4 regions of the Rossellomorea sp. y25 genome follow, and region 2 is predicted to be linked to each of the others. Evidence: predicted binding sites of a transcription regulator. Region 2 holds the regulator's gene; each other region holds the start of a gene.
What was found. The regulator Rex, encoded in region 2, represses fermentation and respiration genes when NADH is low (regulators of the CRP and FNR family bind a similar motif). The targets are predictions, from matches to a motif close to TTGTGAAATATTTCACAA.
Positions count from the first base shown of each region.

Region 1: the regulator Rex is predicted to act here: its motif matches at 1,693-1,710, upstream of cydD (thiol reductant ABC exporter subunit CydD).
Region 3: the regulator Rex is predicted to act here: its motif matches at 1,889-1,906, upstream of AAEM60_RS07000 (L-lactate dehydrogenase).
Region 4: the regulator Rex is predicted to act here: its motif matches at 1,825-1,842, upstream of AAEM60_RS09045 (cytochrome ubiquinol oxidase subunit I).

Region 1 is NZ_CP145886.1:1,410,991-1,415,066, forward strand. Features, by position in the region: gene AAEM60_RS07025 (M20/M25/M40 family metallo-hydrolase) at 1-1,225, shown strand, start outside; gene AAEM60_RS07030 (hypothetical protein) at 1,325-1,501, opposite strand; gene cydD (thiol reductant ABC exporter subunit CydD) at 1,740-3,470, shown strand; gene cydC (thiol reductant ABC exporter subunit CydC) at 3,471-4,076, shown strand, end outside.
Region 2 is NZ_CP145886.1:265,928-270,003, reverse strand. Features, by position in the region: gene AAEM60_RS01525 (CPBP family intramembrane glutamic endopeptidase) at 1-399, shown strand, start outside; gene AAEM60_RS01520 (YdiK family protein) at 396-602, shown strand; gene tatC (twin-arginine translocase subunit TatC) at 618-1,391, opposite strand; gene AAEM60_RS01510 (twin-arginine translocase TatA/TatE family subunit) at 1,407-1,577, opposite strand; gene AAEM60_RS01505 (redox-sensing transcriptional repressor Rex) at 1,632-2,309, opposite strand; gene AAEM60_RS01500 (ABC-F family ATP-binding cassette domain-containing protein) at 2,499-4,076, shown strand, end outside.
Region 3 is NZ_CP145886.1:1,405,209-1,409,284, forward strand. Features, by position in the region: gene AAEM60_RS06990 (SIMPL domain-containing protein) at 1-284, opposite strand, end outside; gene AAEM60_RS06995 (hypothetical protein) at 293-742, opposite strand; gene AAEM60_RS07000 (L-lactate dehydrogenase) at 830-1,780, opposite strand; gene AAEM60_RS07005 (GNAT family N-acetyltransferase) at 2,095-2,631, shown strand; gene AAEM60_RS07010 (tetratricopeptide repeat protein) at 2,647-3,132, shown strand; gene AAEM60_RS07015 (histidine phosphatase family protein) at 3,201-3,791, shown strand; gene AAEM60_RS07020 (NCS2 family permease) at 3,818-4,076, opposite strand, start outside.
Region 4 is NZ_CP145886.1:1,809,931-1,814,006, forward strand. Features, by position in the region: gene AAEM60_RS09040 (ABC transporter ATP-binding protein) at 1-1,642, shown strand, start outside; gene AAEM60_RS09045 (cytochrome ubiquinol oxidase subunit I) at 1,960-3,297, shown strand; gene AAEM60_RS09050 (cytochrome d ubiquinol oxidase subunit II) at 3,369-4,076, shown strand, end outside.

The DNA of each region.
Region 1 (4,076 bases), 1.1 Mb from region 2:
GGATATGCAGAGCGGGATTGCCGTCCACATAGCCAATCTTTTACACCATACGGATCAAGCAGCCCCGGAAGGAAATTTACTCTTCCTGTTTAATGGTGACGAAGAAAGTGAACATGCCGGAATGATTGCTGCTTTAAGTGATCTCTATCGTTTAAAGAAAGAGGGCTTTGATTATTTGGCAGCGATCAATACGGATTTCATTTCTCCGATCTATGACGGGGACTGTAAACGATATATTTACACAGGTGCTGCAGGGAAGCTTCTGCCAAGTTTTTATATATATGGAAGAGAAGCGCATGTAGGGGATGTGCTGACATCCATCGATCCTACTGTGATTGCTTCAAAAATCAATCTCGAAATCAATCAGAACCTGGATTATCTGGAGGATATACCTGGAGAATTCACCCTGCCGCCATCGTGCTTGTATTTCAAAGATGATAAGCATACGTATAATGTCCAAACCCCTCTTAGCGCTTCTCTTTACTTCAACTATTTTGTCTACGAGAGAACCGCCAGAGAAGTGCTCTACGATATGAAAAAGGCAGCATTAAAGGCAGTGAGTGAACTGGAAGAACGGAGCAAAAAGCAGTTTGAGCAATATCGGAGCTATCATGGTTTCCCGGAAAGGGAGTTTTCCTGGGAAGTGGAGGTGCTGACATTACGGGAGTATATCTTCTGGCTAAAGGAAAGAGGCATTGATCCGGATCCTGTCATGAAAAAGATTCTTCATGATATGGAAGGAGAAGATAGAAGAACGATTGCATATACGATGGTGGAAGCCTTACAGCACCTGGATCCCGATCGAACACCCAGAGTGATCATTTTCTTCGCACCGCCATTTTTACCTCACAACTTTGTAAATGAAGAAAATGAGTATGGCAAGAGGGTAAGAGAAGCGTTAGGAAAATGCTTAAATGATATAGCCAAAGAAACCGGCGAAGAATTTGTCATTAAACGGTTTTTCCCTTATCTAGCAGACGGCAGTTTTCTCTCTCTTCATGAAGAAGACGAGGATATCGAGGTATTCAAAAAGAACCTGCCGCTGATCGATCAGTTGTATCCTGTCCCTATCGAAATGATCAGAAAGCTGAACATCCCTTCGATTAATATAGGAGTTTATGGAAAGGATGGCCATCAGTGGACAGAGAGAGTGTATAAACCTTACACATTCTCAGTACTGCCGGAGATTATCCAGCGTGTGACGAAGGATTTATTGAAGATATGATGTGCCGAGTATAGCTGAACAAAGAGAGAGGTCATTCGCTTAGGGATGCGCCTCTCTCTTTTTATTGATTTGAAATTATTTTGTGCTCTTTTTTTACAATTATTGTAATACGGCTGGGTCAATTAAGAAAACGGCTGGATCAATTAAGAAAACGGCTGGATTTTTATCAGAATCGGCTGGATTATTGATGATTTCCGCCGGATTATCCAGAAAAACGGCCGGATTATTGGTGATTTCGGCTGGATTCGTTAGGACATCATAGAAATACCAGACCATGACCGTCACAAATCCCTTGTAAAAGTAGATTTCAAAATGAAGTATCCATATTTCCTGTTAATATAGTAGACTTTGTGGGAATATCCACTTCCGCCGCATTCAAAACTACCTGTGTTCTGGAATTGTCACAAAAAGGTCAATCCTAAAAGATGCATAAAGGGAACAAGTTTACTATAATAGAGTTATTGAATTTGTGAAGTATTTCACTAACTTTTAACTTTTGGAGTTGAGAGAAGTTATGAAAGAGCTGAATCGATTGGCTAAGCAGCAGAGATCATCCATGATGGCGCTTTACGGAACATCCCTATTAATGGGGGGAGTCGTTATTGGACAAGCTTACTTACTGGTTAGCGTTGTAGATAAAATGTTTATAGAGGAAGCTGGGTTTCAAGACATCCTCCCAATGCTGGGTGCTTTGCTTCTTATTCTAGTGGGGAGAGCGGCACTTTCTTATGTAAACGGACGAACAGGAATCAGGATGGCTTCGAAGGTAAAGGTCGACTTGAGAAAACGGCTTTTAATTAAGTGGGCAAAAAATCCACTGCAAGCATCCCTTCAAGGACAGTCTGGACAAAAGGTCAGTACGATGATGGATGCCGTTGATGGACTGGACGGGTATTACAGTCAATACGTACCCCAAAGAATTCAAACGACCATCGTCCCGTTGATTCTTTTAATCATTATTTTTACTGAGCATGTGTATACGGGTCTGATCATGGTGATAACAGCCCCATTCATTCCTTTGTTTATGGCGATTATCGGAGTCATGACAAAGAATAAATCCGAGAAGCAAATGGACAAACTGACGGCTTTTTCTGGACGATTTCTCGATACACTGCAGGGATTGACTACCTTGAAGCTGCTTGGAAGAGGGGAGCAACAAAAAGAGGGGATACGTTCTGCCAGTCTTGATTTTCGTGAAGCCACGATGGAAGTGTTAAAGACTGCCTTCTTATCTTCCTTGATGTTAGAGTTTATCTCTATGTTAAGTATTGGATTGATTGCCCTGGAAGTGGGGCTCAGATTAGTCGTCTTTGAAAGTATTTCATTCTTCACAGCTTTCTTTGTTCTCGTTCTTGCACCAGAGTTCTATCTTTCATTAAAAGAGCTGGGGCATGCCTTTCATACTGGGCGAGGTAGTGTGGGAGCCGCGAAGAAAGTCATGGAGGAGCTTGAAGAGAAGGATCAACCTGTAAGATGGGGAGAGAAGAAGTTCGAAACAAATGGGACTCCTCCAACAATTAAGCTATGTAATGTAGGGTTTTCCTACGAGGATAAGGGATTTGATCTTCGAGGCATTACGGCTGCTTTTCCTCCCAGAAGCCAAGTGGCGATCGTGGGTCAGAGTGGAGCAGGGAAAACAACCCTCCTTCATCTATTAGCCGGCCTTCTTGATCCCTCTGATGGTGACATTGTGATTGATGGACTTTCGAGATGTGAATATGGGGAAAGAGACTGGTTTGATCAATTGAGTTATATTTCACAGAGTCCTTACTTATTCTCAGGCACGATTGCCGAGAATATTGCGGTTGGCGGAAGAGAGGGCGTCACCCTGGAAGAGATCGAATACGCTGCTGAAAAAGCGGGAATCTCACAAATGATTGCAGGCCTCGATAAAGGATATGAGACCCCGATTGGTGAAGCAGGGAGAGGGCTTTCTGGTGGAGAAAAGCAGCGTATGGCCATAGCCAGGGCCTTTCTTAAAAAACCGTCTCTTATTCTCTTCGACGAACCAACAACGGGATTGGATCTTCAAACGGAGAGGATCCTACAATCATCCATACAGGAATTATCAAAGAATTCAACGGTGATTACAGTAGCTCACCGTCTTCATACGATTCGAGAAGCGGATCTAATCCTATTTTTAGAAAATGGGAAATTAGCGGGCATAGGAAATCATGAGGAATTAATGAAGTCTACTTCTCACTATCGTGATATGGTGACTGCACAACAAGGAGTGAAGCTTTAGATGAAGGAGTTAGGGTTTGTCGTAAAGCTGATGATGAAGGAAAAGAAGGATATGGTGTACTCTATTCTTTTTGGCTTTCTGGCTGGAATAACCTCGGTCGGACTATTTGCTTCCAGTGGCTATTTAATCTCTAAAGCGGCATTGGAGGTACCTCTTTATGCTCTTACGGTAATGATTGCTCTCTTGAAGCTGTTTGGCTTTACGAAGGCGTTAAGCCGGTATGGGGAACGCTATTTTTCCCATAGGGCTACGTTCACGATTTTGGCGAACTTGCGGGTTTCCATCTATGAAAAAATCGAGCCGTTAGCACCGAGAATTTTCTGGCGATATCGAAGTGGAGATCTTCTTTCAAGAATCGTAGGAGACGTAGAGAGCTTACAGAATTTCTTTCTTCGCGTCTTTTATCCACCGATTATCCTGGTGATGGTGTTCTTAAGTACGATCTTGTTTACGATGTTTTATTCTGTTTCTATTGCGTTGATCCTTCTCGGGGGGCTTCTATTAACGGGATTTATTGTCCCAGTCTATTTTGCTTATAAACAGAGGGAAATTGAAACGACCTTACGAGAAAGTCGAGGGGATTTATCCACAGAGGTAACAGAATTT
Region 2 (4,076 bases):
TCTGAAAATACGCAGATGATTATTGGGATTATTGAAAAGGTACCTCTATCGATGATGGTAGCTGCGATCATTGGCCCTATTTTAGAAGAGATTGTATTCAGAAAGATTATCTTCGGTGTTCTTTATGAAAAGATGAATTTCTTCTTCGCCGCGTTAATCAGCTCTGTTATATTCGCTCTCGCGCACTTTGAGCCTGAGCATGTGATCTTGTACTCTGCAATGGGCTTTACCTTTGCGTTCCTTTATGTCAAAACGAAGCGGATACTGGTTCCAATATTTGCTCACGTTGCCATGAATACAACGGTCGTTCTAATGCAATCTATCTATAAGGATGAAATTGAAAAAATGATGAACGAAGCTGAACAAATACAAGGATTTATTGGAGGATTATTTCTATGAGGAGATCACCACTATTTTCAGGCGTGATTTATCTCCTTCTCGGTGTGCTCTTCACATACTTTGCTGTGCAAAATGTACAGGATGATGGTTGGGGATTTTTCACTTATATGCTCGTCTTTCTGGCAACCCTTGATTTTGGTTCCGGGTTGCGGATGGTGATGCTGCATTTCAAGATCAAAAAGAAAATAGAGAATAAAAAATAAGGATTGATCTTTTGATCAATCCTTATTTATATCCTCGAACTGTTCCATTTCAAGCTTTTGTTCTGCTTCTAAAACCTTCTTATATCCGATCTTAGAGATCCAAATGCTGATTTCATAAAGAAGGAGCAAAGGAACGGTTACCATTAAATGCGAGACGATGTCCGGCGGTGTGATGAAAGCGGCTATGACTAACAATATGAAGTAAGCCACTTTTCTCATTTGTGCCAATAACATCGGAGTAATAATCCCCAAACGTGTCAGAAACAGCATAATAACCGGCAGTTGAAATAGAAATCCAAATGGGATGGTTATTTGAAACAGGAAATGAAAGTATTCATTAATTCCAATCACTTGCTGGATATTCAGATTGGTTGATAAACCCATCATGAATTTCACGACATATGGAAACAAAATAAAATATGAAAATGACAATCCACCTAAGAAAAGAAGGACAGAAATAGGTATGTAACTGAGCGTTACCTTTCTCTCTTTCTCATATAAGCCTGGACTCACGAACGACCATACTTGAAATAGAATGATGGGTGATGTCATGATGATCGCAATAAACATGATCATTTCCATATAGATTTTGAGAGGGTCTGTAATCCGAAAGGCGTTCATGGTTAATTCTTTCGCTTCATCCGCGTGCTGCAAATATCGAATCAACGGCTCCGCAAGAAAAAAGCTTACAATTACCGCTAACAAGAAGAAAACGACTACAAACATGAGTCGTTTTTGCAATTCTCCTATATGTTCATAGACTGTCATGTCTCTTTGACTTTGACTCATGGCGTTCATCCTACCCTACTTAGCTTTTTTACTATTATCGTCCTCATCATCTGCTAAGCCCTTTGTTGCATTCTTAAACTCACGTAATGTATTCCCAGCTGCTTTTCCTAACTCAGGCAATTTCTTTGGTCCAAATATCAGTAAAGCAACAACCGTTATCAATACGATACTACCTGCACCTAACATAATGAGACACCTCCTCTTTTACCATTCTATCATAACGTAAATACGAATCATTTTCTATTCGGATATGATTCCATCTTGTGACATTTCCGTGTCATCCCCTGAATAATGCTTTAAGAAGTAGACCAGTGACTGAAGTTCAACTGCCAAATCAATATGATGGACGCGGATATGGTCCGGCACCGTCAATCTCGCAGGAGTGAAATTCAGGATCCCCTTAATATTAGAAGAAACCAATCGGTCTGTGATATTTTGAGCAGAAGATGCCGGAACTGTCAGAATGGCCACCTCAATATCATGCCCCTCAAGACTCTCTTCTAAATCATTTAAATGAAAAACGGGTACATCGCTGATTTGTGTCCCAACCTTTTTTTCATCCACTTCAAAAGCCATTTCAATCTTTGTATTATTATTCTTTATAAAATTATAATGAAGAAAAGCTGTACCGAGATTCCCTACACCTATCAGCACAACCTTCGTAATGGCATCCTGATCCAATGTCTTACGGAAAAAGGATAGAAGGTAATTGACATTATATCCATATCCCTTTTTACCCAACGCGCCAAAATAAGAAAAATCTCTGCGTATCGTGGCAGAATCAACCTTCACCGCTTCACTCAATTCTTTCGATGAAACCCTCTGCTTTCCCGATGAGTACAGATTCTTGATAAAGCGATAATATAGCGGAAGGCGCTTAGCCGTTGCCTGTGGAATTTTCGTTGTATCCTGGTTCATATTGTATTCCCCCACATCTATTCAAAACCTCTGATACCGCTTCCAAAATAGAAAGCAGACAGAATTTAAAACTCTACTACCCATCATACACTATATTTTATCCTAAGTGTACGAAGATTAATAGTCGATTTATTGCCGTTCCCCTCCCAAATACGGTACACTAGCACTATGAAATAGAGGTGAAACGTCATGATTCTATTACAAGTGAATCAACTAACGAAAAACTTTGGTGCCGATAATATCCTATCAAATATTAAGCTTGAAATACAGACAAGAGATCGCGTGGCTCTCGTCGGACGCAACGGGGCAGGAAAATCGACTCTTTTAAAAATAATTGCAGGTCATCTCTCTTATGATTCAGGAGATATCACGAAGCCAAAAGGGGTCTCCATTGGATACCTCGCGCAAAATACAGGCTTGGAATCTGAGCTTTCCATTTGGTCAGAAATGCTGACCGTATTCGAAGAATTACAAACTCAAGAAAAACAATTAAGAAAACTTGAGAAACAAATGGCCGATCCTTCTGTTTATGAGCAAGAAGATTTATACCAACGCGTATTAAAGGAATATGATGAACTTCAAGTACGTTTTAAAGATTCCGGCGGCTATCAATATGAAGCAGATATTCGTTCAGTCCTGCATGGATTGAACTTTGCCGACTTTGATTATGAAACGAAGATCTCTACTTTAAGCGGTGGCCAGAAAACCCGTCTGGCTCTTGGTAAGCTTCTATTGACCAAGCCTGACATCCTCATTCTGGATGAGCCTACCAACCATCTTGATATTGAGACTTTGTCGTGGCTTGAGACGTACCTTCAAAGCTATGAAGGAGCTGTCTTGATCGTTTCCCATGACCGCTACTTCTTGGATAGCGTCGTCAATCAAGTGTATGAAATTTCACGAAATCGAAGCAAAAAATACCTGGGTAACTACAGTAAATACCTTGAACAAAAAGCAGAAGACTACGAAAAGGATCTCAAGATGTTCGAGCGCCAGCAACAGGAGGTCGCGAAACTGGAAGACTTTATCCAGCGAAATATAGCCCGGGCTTCTACTACCAAGATGGCCCAAAGCCGCAGAAAAAAATTAGAACGAATGGATATAATGGACAGACCTCTGGGTGATGAGAAATCCGCCAACTTTGCTTTTCAAATTGATCGTCCAAGCGGAAATGATGTTCTTCACGTCCAAGATCTTACCATCGGATATGGAAAAGGCGAAAGAATTTCATCTCACATCGACTTCGCTGTTAAAAAAGGCGACAGCATCGCCCTTGTAGGTCCTAACGGTATTGGTAAGTCCACCCTATTGAAAACATTAGTGAATAAACTCCAACCACTTGACGGAGCAATTAAATTTGGATCAAATGTTTCGATTAGTTACTATGATCAAGAACAAGCTGAACTGTCTTCCAATAAGACCGTCTTAAACGAACTGTGGGACGAGTACCCAATGAAGATGGAAAAAGAAATCCGAACCGTACTCGGAAACTTCTTATTCTCAGGGGAAGATGTCTTAAAGCCGGTTTCAACACTTAGTGGCGGAGAGAAAGCCCGACTGGCACTGTCCAAGCTTATGATGGAAAAAGGGAATGTCCTCATCCTGGACGAGCCGACAAACCATCTTGACTTGGACAGTAAAGAAGTGTTGGAGAATGCCTTGATTGACTATCCAGGAACGATTCTCTTTGTGTCCCATGATCGTTATTTCATCAATCGCATCGCCACAAAGGTTGTTGAACTTTCCAGAAAGGGTTCAACAGAATAT
Region 3 (4,076 bases), 1.1 Mb from region 2:
TATCCTGTGAAAATTTGCTTTCCGTCCTCATAGTTGTACTGTGGGAACACTTGATAGGTGGAGGTCTGGATATCCTTTTGTGACACTCCGTTGTTTAATAGTGATTGAACGACTTGACTCGATTGTTGCTGGTTCTGGTTTTGGGCCGCTTCAAGCTCTTCATCTTTAGTGACAACACCGACAGAGACAATGGCTTGATCAGGATCGATATAAAGGGTATGCTCACCTGTTACAGTAATCGTCCCCTTGGTGTTGCCGGTCCTATAGTATGGATATGAATACATGAGCAGTCCTACACGCACGTAAAGGATTCAATTTTATCCAAGTCGATGCCGAAGTATACCCATGTGAATCCAATCCATCTCCATCCGGCAATGGAACGGCGTCCAACAAAGACAGGATAGAACCAGAAAGCATCCCTTCTTAACCAAATATACGTGTAACGGAATAAACATCTTCTGATGGCACCTGGGTCTACTGCAAAAACACTTGGTCCACCTTGTGTTCCTTGCATCACCGTTTTTTGCGGTTGGAAGTTCGGTGGTGGTCCGGGTGGTGGTTGATTTTGTCCGCCTTGCCCGCCAGTAGGTGGTGGTGAGCTTGGTGCGCCTTGTCCTCCACCAGGAAAACCTGGGATGCCAAAGCCGCCGCCCCCTGATCCTTGGCCACCTCCAGGGAATCCGGGAAAGCCGCCGCCTCCGCCGCCAGGAAATCCAGGGAATAATTGTCTGTGATCGTACATAGAAGAACCTCCTCATAAAGAATTCTCTTTATCTTATGAGGAGGTTGGGTGGGCGTGCGTGTCTATTAAGTTAGCGAAGGGAATGGATCAAGTCTCCATCGCTTTTTTCATCACATGTTTGAGTGTTTCTGCAGAGTGGGCGAATTGAGCTTTTTCTTTATCATTTAATGGAAGCTCGACGACTTTTCTGATGCCCTCACGATTAATAATCGCAGGAACACCGATGTAGATATCGTCCTGATGATACTCCCCTTCAAGGAGGGCAGAAACGGTTAAAATGCTATTTTCATTGTTAAAGACCGCTTTGGTAATCCTGGCAAGACCCATGGCAATACCATAATAGGTTGCGCCTTTCCGTTCAATGATGTGATAGGCTGCATCTCTTACATTAACGAATATATCATCAAGCTGTTTCTGGACGTCATCCTGGTGGAGGTCAATCAACTCACTTAAATGACTTGCTCCTACAGTTGTGTGGCTCCAAACGGGAAATTCCGTGTCTCCGTGTTCTCCCATAATATAGGCGTGAATATTCCGTGTATCAATATCAAAGTGCTCGCCGACTAAGTAACGAAGTCTGGCTGTGTCGAGAATCGTTCCTGATCCGATGACTCTTTCTTTCGGCAGTCCGGAAAATTTCCACGTTGCATACGTTAAGATGTCGACAGGGTTCGTCGCCACAAGGAAAATGCCGTTGAATCCACTATTCATGACAGAGTCTACAATATTTTTGAAGATTTTCACATTCTTTTCCACCAGATCCAGACGGGTTTCGCCTGGCTGCTGGTTAGCTCCTGCCGTAATCACGACCAGGTCAGCATCCTTACAATCACTGTAATCTCCTGCAGATATTTTCATAGGAGAAGCGAAAGCAAGACCATGGTTTAAATCACGTGCGTCTCCGTCAGCTTTCTCCTTATTCAAATCAATCATCACAAGTTCATGTGCGATTCCTTGATTGAGGAGAGCAAAGGCATAACTTGAACCTACAAATCCTGTACCGATTAAAGCTACTTTGTTTGTGCATTTGATTGTCATACGTCATCACCTATTCACTAATTATTTGTAAAAAAAATTGGTCACATGAATCTAACAATGGTGAGATTAAGAGAAAGTAATAAAGCTTTCAGAATATGAGCGGAGATATTGTGAAGTAATTCACAACCAAATGATAACACGAAACACATTGATATTCTACTCTGAAATATAGCATAACATACATAAATGTGAATTAATTCACAAACTTGTCATACAGAGAAACGTACCTATGCCCGTCCCTCAAATAAAAAAAGGGTTTTTTCTGGTGAGTGATGAATGTATAGAGGAAGAGGAGAGCTATGGGAGGTGTGTGTATGAATGTCAGGAGTGGGGATTTATTTATCCGTCCTTTAGTGGAGGGGGATAAATACACGTTGGCAAGGTGGTTGCAGGATCCGGAGGTACTGGAGTTTTATGAAGGGAGGGACCGTCCCTTCACTCTTCAGATGGTGGAGGAGAAATTCCTTGCAGAGAGGGCCGTCTCAGGTTGTCTGGTTGAGTATGAGGGGAGTGAAATCGGTTATCTCCAGTATTATCAGCTTGATGAAGAAACGATGATCCGGTATGGTTACACGAATTTAGATGAAGTGATTTATGGTACGGATCAATTCATCGGAGAAGCGGCATATTGGAACAGGGGTTTAGGGACGGAACTCATTCGAGCTGTAGTAGAGTACTTGCTCAAGAAAGAGGGGGTCCACCGCCTCGTGGTGGATCCCATGACTTGGAACACCAGAGCGATCCGCTGCTATGAGAAATGTGGATATAGTAAAGCGAGAATACTACGGGAGCATGAGCTTCATGAAGGCGAACATCATGATTCCTGGCTGATGGAGTTCATTCCAGAGTGAATGGGAGACTTTAAAATGAATAGAAAAATAGAAGAAGCCATTGAACTGAGAGAGTCGGGAGAATACGCAGCTTCCATTGAAAGGTGGAAGCGATTGATTGGGGAAGAACCAGATAATGGTTTTCTGCATTACCAATGTGCATGGAGCCATGACGCAATGGGACTCGAAAGCGAAGCCGTTCCTTATTACGAAAGTTCGATTCAATTGGGACTGGATGATAAAGATTTACAAGGCGCCTATCTTGGATTAGGGAGTACATATCGGACATTGGGAGAGTATGATAAAAGCAAAACCGTGTTCGAGAAAGCAATCGGACGATTTCCTGAAAATAAAGCGTTGACGGTCTTTTATTCCATGACCCTCTATAATTTGAACGAACATAGTCAAGCAATGGAGCTACTGCTGACATGTATTGGAGAATCGTCACAAGAATCCACCATCGAACCTTATAAAAAGGCGATAACATTTTATGCTAGTCAATTGGACGTTGTGTGGAAATAAGAGTAGCTGTTCTCCATGACAGCTCTTTTTTGTGGTTGGAAAGTAAAAAGGAGTGATTGAAGTTGGCAATGACTCAACTGTATCTGGTGAGGCATGCTCACTCAAAATATACCCCCGAGGAATTAACCAGACCCCTTTCTGAGAAAGGTAAGGTGGGTGCTGAGAATGTAACGGAATTATTAAAGAAGGAAAAGATTGATGCAGTATGTTCCAGTCCATATAAAAGGGCGGTGGAAACCGTTGAAGGGACAGCCCGCCATATTGGGAAGGGAATCAATTTATATGAAGAATTGAGAGAAAGAACTCTCTCTGGAAAACCTGTTCAAAACTTTGAAGAGGCAATCTCAATGGTGTGGGAGGATCCTGCTTTTTCCTTGGAAGGCGGAGAGTCGAATCTCACTGCTCAAAAAAGGGGCGTACAAGGGATATTTAAGATCATTGAAGAATATAATGGGAAAAACGTTGTGATTGGAACACATGGTAATATTATGGTTTTGATCATGAGTTACTTTGATCCTCAATATGATATCAGGTTTTGGAGAAAGCTTGAAATGCCGGATATATATTGTTTAACTTTTGATGATGAAAATCTAAAAAGTGTCAAGAGAATATGGACACAACCAGCTGAATTTGCACTACAAAAAGACCGTTCATTATGAACGGTCTTTCAAGTATCTATATCGGTTTAATGAGGCAGGAATGCCAGCTGATAGAAGAACAGGACGGCAAAGATATACACGAGTGGATGTACCTGCTTCCATTGTCCTTTTACTACTTTTAATAATGGATAAGAAATGAATCCCAGTGCAATCCCCGTTGCGATGCTTGATGTTAATGGCATGCTTAGGATGATTAAGAAAGCAGGGAAGGCTTCATCTAATTGATCCCATTTAATTTGGGAGATGCTTCCCATCATCAGGCTTCCAACGATGATAAGTGCTGGA
Region 4 (4,076 bases), 1.5 Mb from region 2:
ATTGATCGTACCTATTCTGATTGGGGTATACACATTAGACAAAGCCATCAGGCAGAAGGATTCCAATTTACTATTTACATTGGTTGGAATTATCGCAGGACTCTATGTATTGAATTACGTTGCAAATGTGCTAAGGATCAGGTGGATGAATCAGCTGGGGCAAGGAGTTATCTATGATTTAAGAAAGCACTTATTCAGCCATGTTCAATGGCTATCCCATCGCTTCTTTGATCAGAGGTCAGCCGGTTCCATCCTGGTTCGGATCATGAATGACATTAACTCCCTTCAGGAACTATTTACAAACGGAGTTATTAATCTCTTAATGGATATCATCCTGCTCATTGGAATCATCGTCATTCTCTTTACGTTAAGTCCTGAGTTAACACTTGCCGTCATGGTCATTCTGCCAATCATGTTTTTTATCTCAACCAGCTTACGAAAAAACATCCGCAGATCCTGGCAAATGGTACGACTCAAGCAATCGAAGCTGAATTCCCATCTGAATGAAAGCATTCAAGGGATCCGTGTTACTCAATCATTCACTCAAGAAAAAGAAAACATGGCCTTCTTCGATGGGGTAAACACGGAAAACTTCGATAGCTGGAGAACAGCCACAAAGAAAAATGCCATGTTCCGCCCGCTAGTAGAACTGACAAACGCCATTGGGACAGCGGTCCTCATATGGTACGGTGCCCATCTCATTCAAGGCGGCTCACTGGAACTGGGAGAATTTGTTTCATTCGCCTTCTATCTGGGGATGTTCTGGGAACCCATTTCAAGGCTCGGCCAAGTTTACAATCAACTACTGATCGGTATGGCTTCATCCGAGCGTATCTTCGAATTCCTCGATGAACAACCGATTGTAAATGAAAAAACGAATGCAGTGAACCTGACTGACATCAAAGGAAGAATACAGTTTGAGAATGTAGAATTTTCCTACGATGACAAACGAAAAGCACTCCAAAACATCAACCTTGAAATGAAAGCAGGCCAGACCGTCGCGTTAGTCGGCCATACTGGATCTGGTAAAACTACGATCGCCAACCTGATCAGCCGTTTTTACGATCCGACGAATGGTGAAGTGAAAATTGATGGGGTAAACCTGAGGGATGCATCGGTTTCAAGCTTACGAAGTCAAATCAGCATCGTCCTGCAGGATACATTCATCTTCTCGGGAACCATCATGGATAACATCCGATTCGGGCGCCCTGATGCAAAGGACGAAGAGGTTAAGAATGCCGCCGAAGCAATCGGAGCCAATGAGTTCATCGAGAAGCTTTCCAATGGATACGAGACCGAAGTGGAAGAACGGGGTAATGTTTTATCCGTTGGTGAAAGACAATTACTGTCATTCGCCCGAGCACTATTGGCGAACCCTCGAATCATCATATTGGATGAAGCGACAGCATCCATAGATACAGAAACAGAAGTCAAAATTCAAAAAGCATTGAAACGTCTACTGAACGGTCGTACCGCAATCATCATCGCTCACCGCCTATCTACGATCCGTGAATCGGACAATATCTTTGTCCTGGAAAATGGAAGAATCAAAGAATCCGGCAACCACGATGAGCTGATGGAGCAACAGGGTGATTATTATGAGCTGGTTAAATCACAGTTCAGAATGTTGGATGCGATGTAAGAAAGGATGGACCCCTGCACTGGTGTGTGAGGGGTTCTTTTCTTTTGTTTATGGAAGGAGGGGTGTGGTGGGATAGGGTCGGGTCGGTGTACAATACTTTCTCGAAAAACAAGCCCCATCCCTCCAAGCAACATCATTGCCAATTACTCTAAAAACCCCTAAAATAAAAGATAAATAAATGTTTGTGAAAAACGTCACAAAATATTCATGTTCAACACATCACAAACTCATTATCAGGTTTTATAATGAACAATATGTGATAAACAGTAGAAAACAGTTGTTTACGATTGTAAGTAGATCAGTAGGGGGAGTATAGAATGGTTTTAGATGGTGTGATTTTGAGTAGAATGCTCACTTCGACAACCCTTGCATTCCATATTATTTTTGCGACGATTGGGGTAGGGGTACCGATTATGATTGCCATTGCGGAGTTTATGGGTATCAAACGAAATGATCCCCATTATCTTTTGCTTGCAAGAAGGTGGGCAAGAGGTTTTACGATTACGGTTGCGGTGGGGGTTGTAACGGGTACAGCGATAGGGTTGCAGCTTTCCTTATTGTGGCCTTCATTTATGCAGGTCGCCGGACAGGTGATTGCACTGCCATTATTTATGGAAACTTTTGCGTTTTTCTTTGAGGCTATCTTTTTAGGAATCTATCTTTATACTTGGGACCGTTTTAAGAATAAGTGGATCCATTGGCTGTTGACGATTCCGGTTATGATTGGTTCTTCGGCTTCTGCACTTTTCATTACGACGGTGAATGCGTTTATGAACACTCCTCAAGGATTTGAATTAGAGAATGGGAAAGCCATTAATATCGATCCGATTGCTGCGATGCTGAATCCGGCCACGCCTACGAAAGTGTTTCACGTATTGACGACTGCCTATCTAACATCGGCTTTGGTGTTGGCGGCGATTACGGCATTTGCGATTCTTCGTAAGAGAGGCGGGGAGTATCATAAGAAAGCCCTGCGTTTAACGATGGTTTCTGCTTTGATTTTCGCTTTTGCGACTGCATTGGCAGGGGATTTATCAGCTAAATTCCTAGCCGAGTATCAGCCTGAGAAGCTCGCCGCAGCAGAATGGCACTTTGAAACGGAAGAGAATGCGGATCTTATCGTATTTGGAACACTGGATGAAAATAATGAGGTCCATAATGAGATCCGCTTACCTGGATTCTTAAGTTTTCTGGCAGGGAGTTCTTTTGAAACAGAGGTTATTGGTCTGAATGAATTTCCTGAAGATGAGCGGCCGCCTTTATGGGTCCACTATATGTTTGACCTGATGGTATCAATTGGGTTTTACAGTATCTTTATTTCTGCGGCATTTATTCTGTTCTGGAAGTGGAAGAAGCGGAATGAATGGAATAAGCCGCTTCTATGGGGAATTGTAGCAAGTGGACCACTTGCGATGCTGGCGATTGAATTTGGCTGGATTTACGCCGAGGTTGGTCGACAGCCATGGATTATGAGAGGGTATATGAAAGTGGCAGATGCGGCAACGAAAGCCGATGGAGTAGGCTTGACGTTTGCATTGTTTGTTGGCCTTTATATCCTCCTGGGTGTGCTATGTGTGGTTGTATTAATCAAAATGTTTAAAAATAAGCCTGCAGAGGCGGAATTAGAACAACGTTTTCCTAAGAAAGCGAGTTAATTAGAAATAAAATTGCTCCTTCTTTTCATTTTTTGTGAAGAAGGGGCTTAAGCTTTAAGGGAGGAATGGGTATGAGTTTGGAAGTAGTAGGGATTACCGTATTGTGGTTATTCCTTTATGGGTACCTTATTGTGGCTTCAATTGATTTCGGGGCTGGCTTCTTTGCCTTTTACGGGAGAATGAAGGGCAAGGAGCATACGTTAAACGTGTTGATTAGTCGATACCTTTCACCGGTATGGGAAGTAACCAACGTCTTTTTCGTCTTCTTCTTTGTGGGGCTTGTAGGGTTCTTTCCCGACGCAGCATATTATTATGGAACGGCTTTATTACTTCCGGGAAGTATCGCCATCATATTGCTGGCTATAAGAGGAAGCTTCTATGCATTCGGAAATTACGGCTCAAAGGATAATATCGTGTATCTGTTTTTATATGGAGCAACCGGTCTATTAATTCCTGCTTCCTTATCAACGGCTTTAACGATTTCAGAAGGTGGATTTCTGGAGGAACAGGGAGATAAGGTCATCTTCCTGGCCAAGGAGCTTTTTACCAGCCCTTATTCGTGGAGTGTGGTGGCTCTCTCCATTGTGTCGGTATTATTTATAAGTGCAACTTTTCTAACCTATTATGCAAACCGTGCAGGAGATATGGATTCCAGGGAAGAATTAAGGAAGTTTTCTCTGTTTTGGAGTCCACCGACCATTCTGGCAAGCTTATTAGTGTTCGTGTCTTTAAGAGAGCATAATGCAGAGCATTTTACGAAGGCAATTGATATTTGGTGG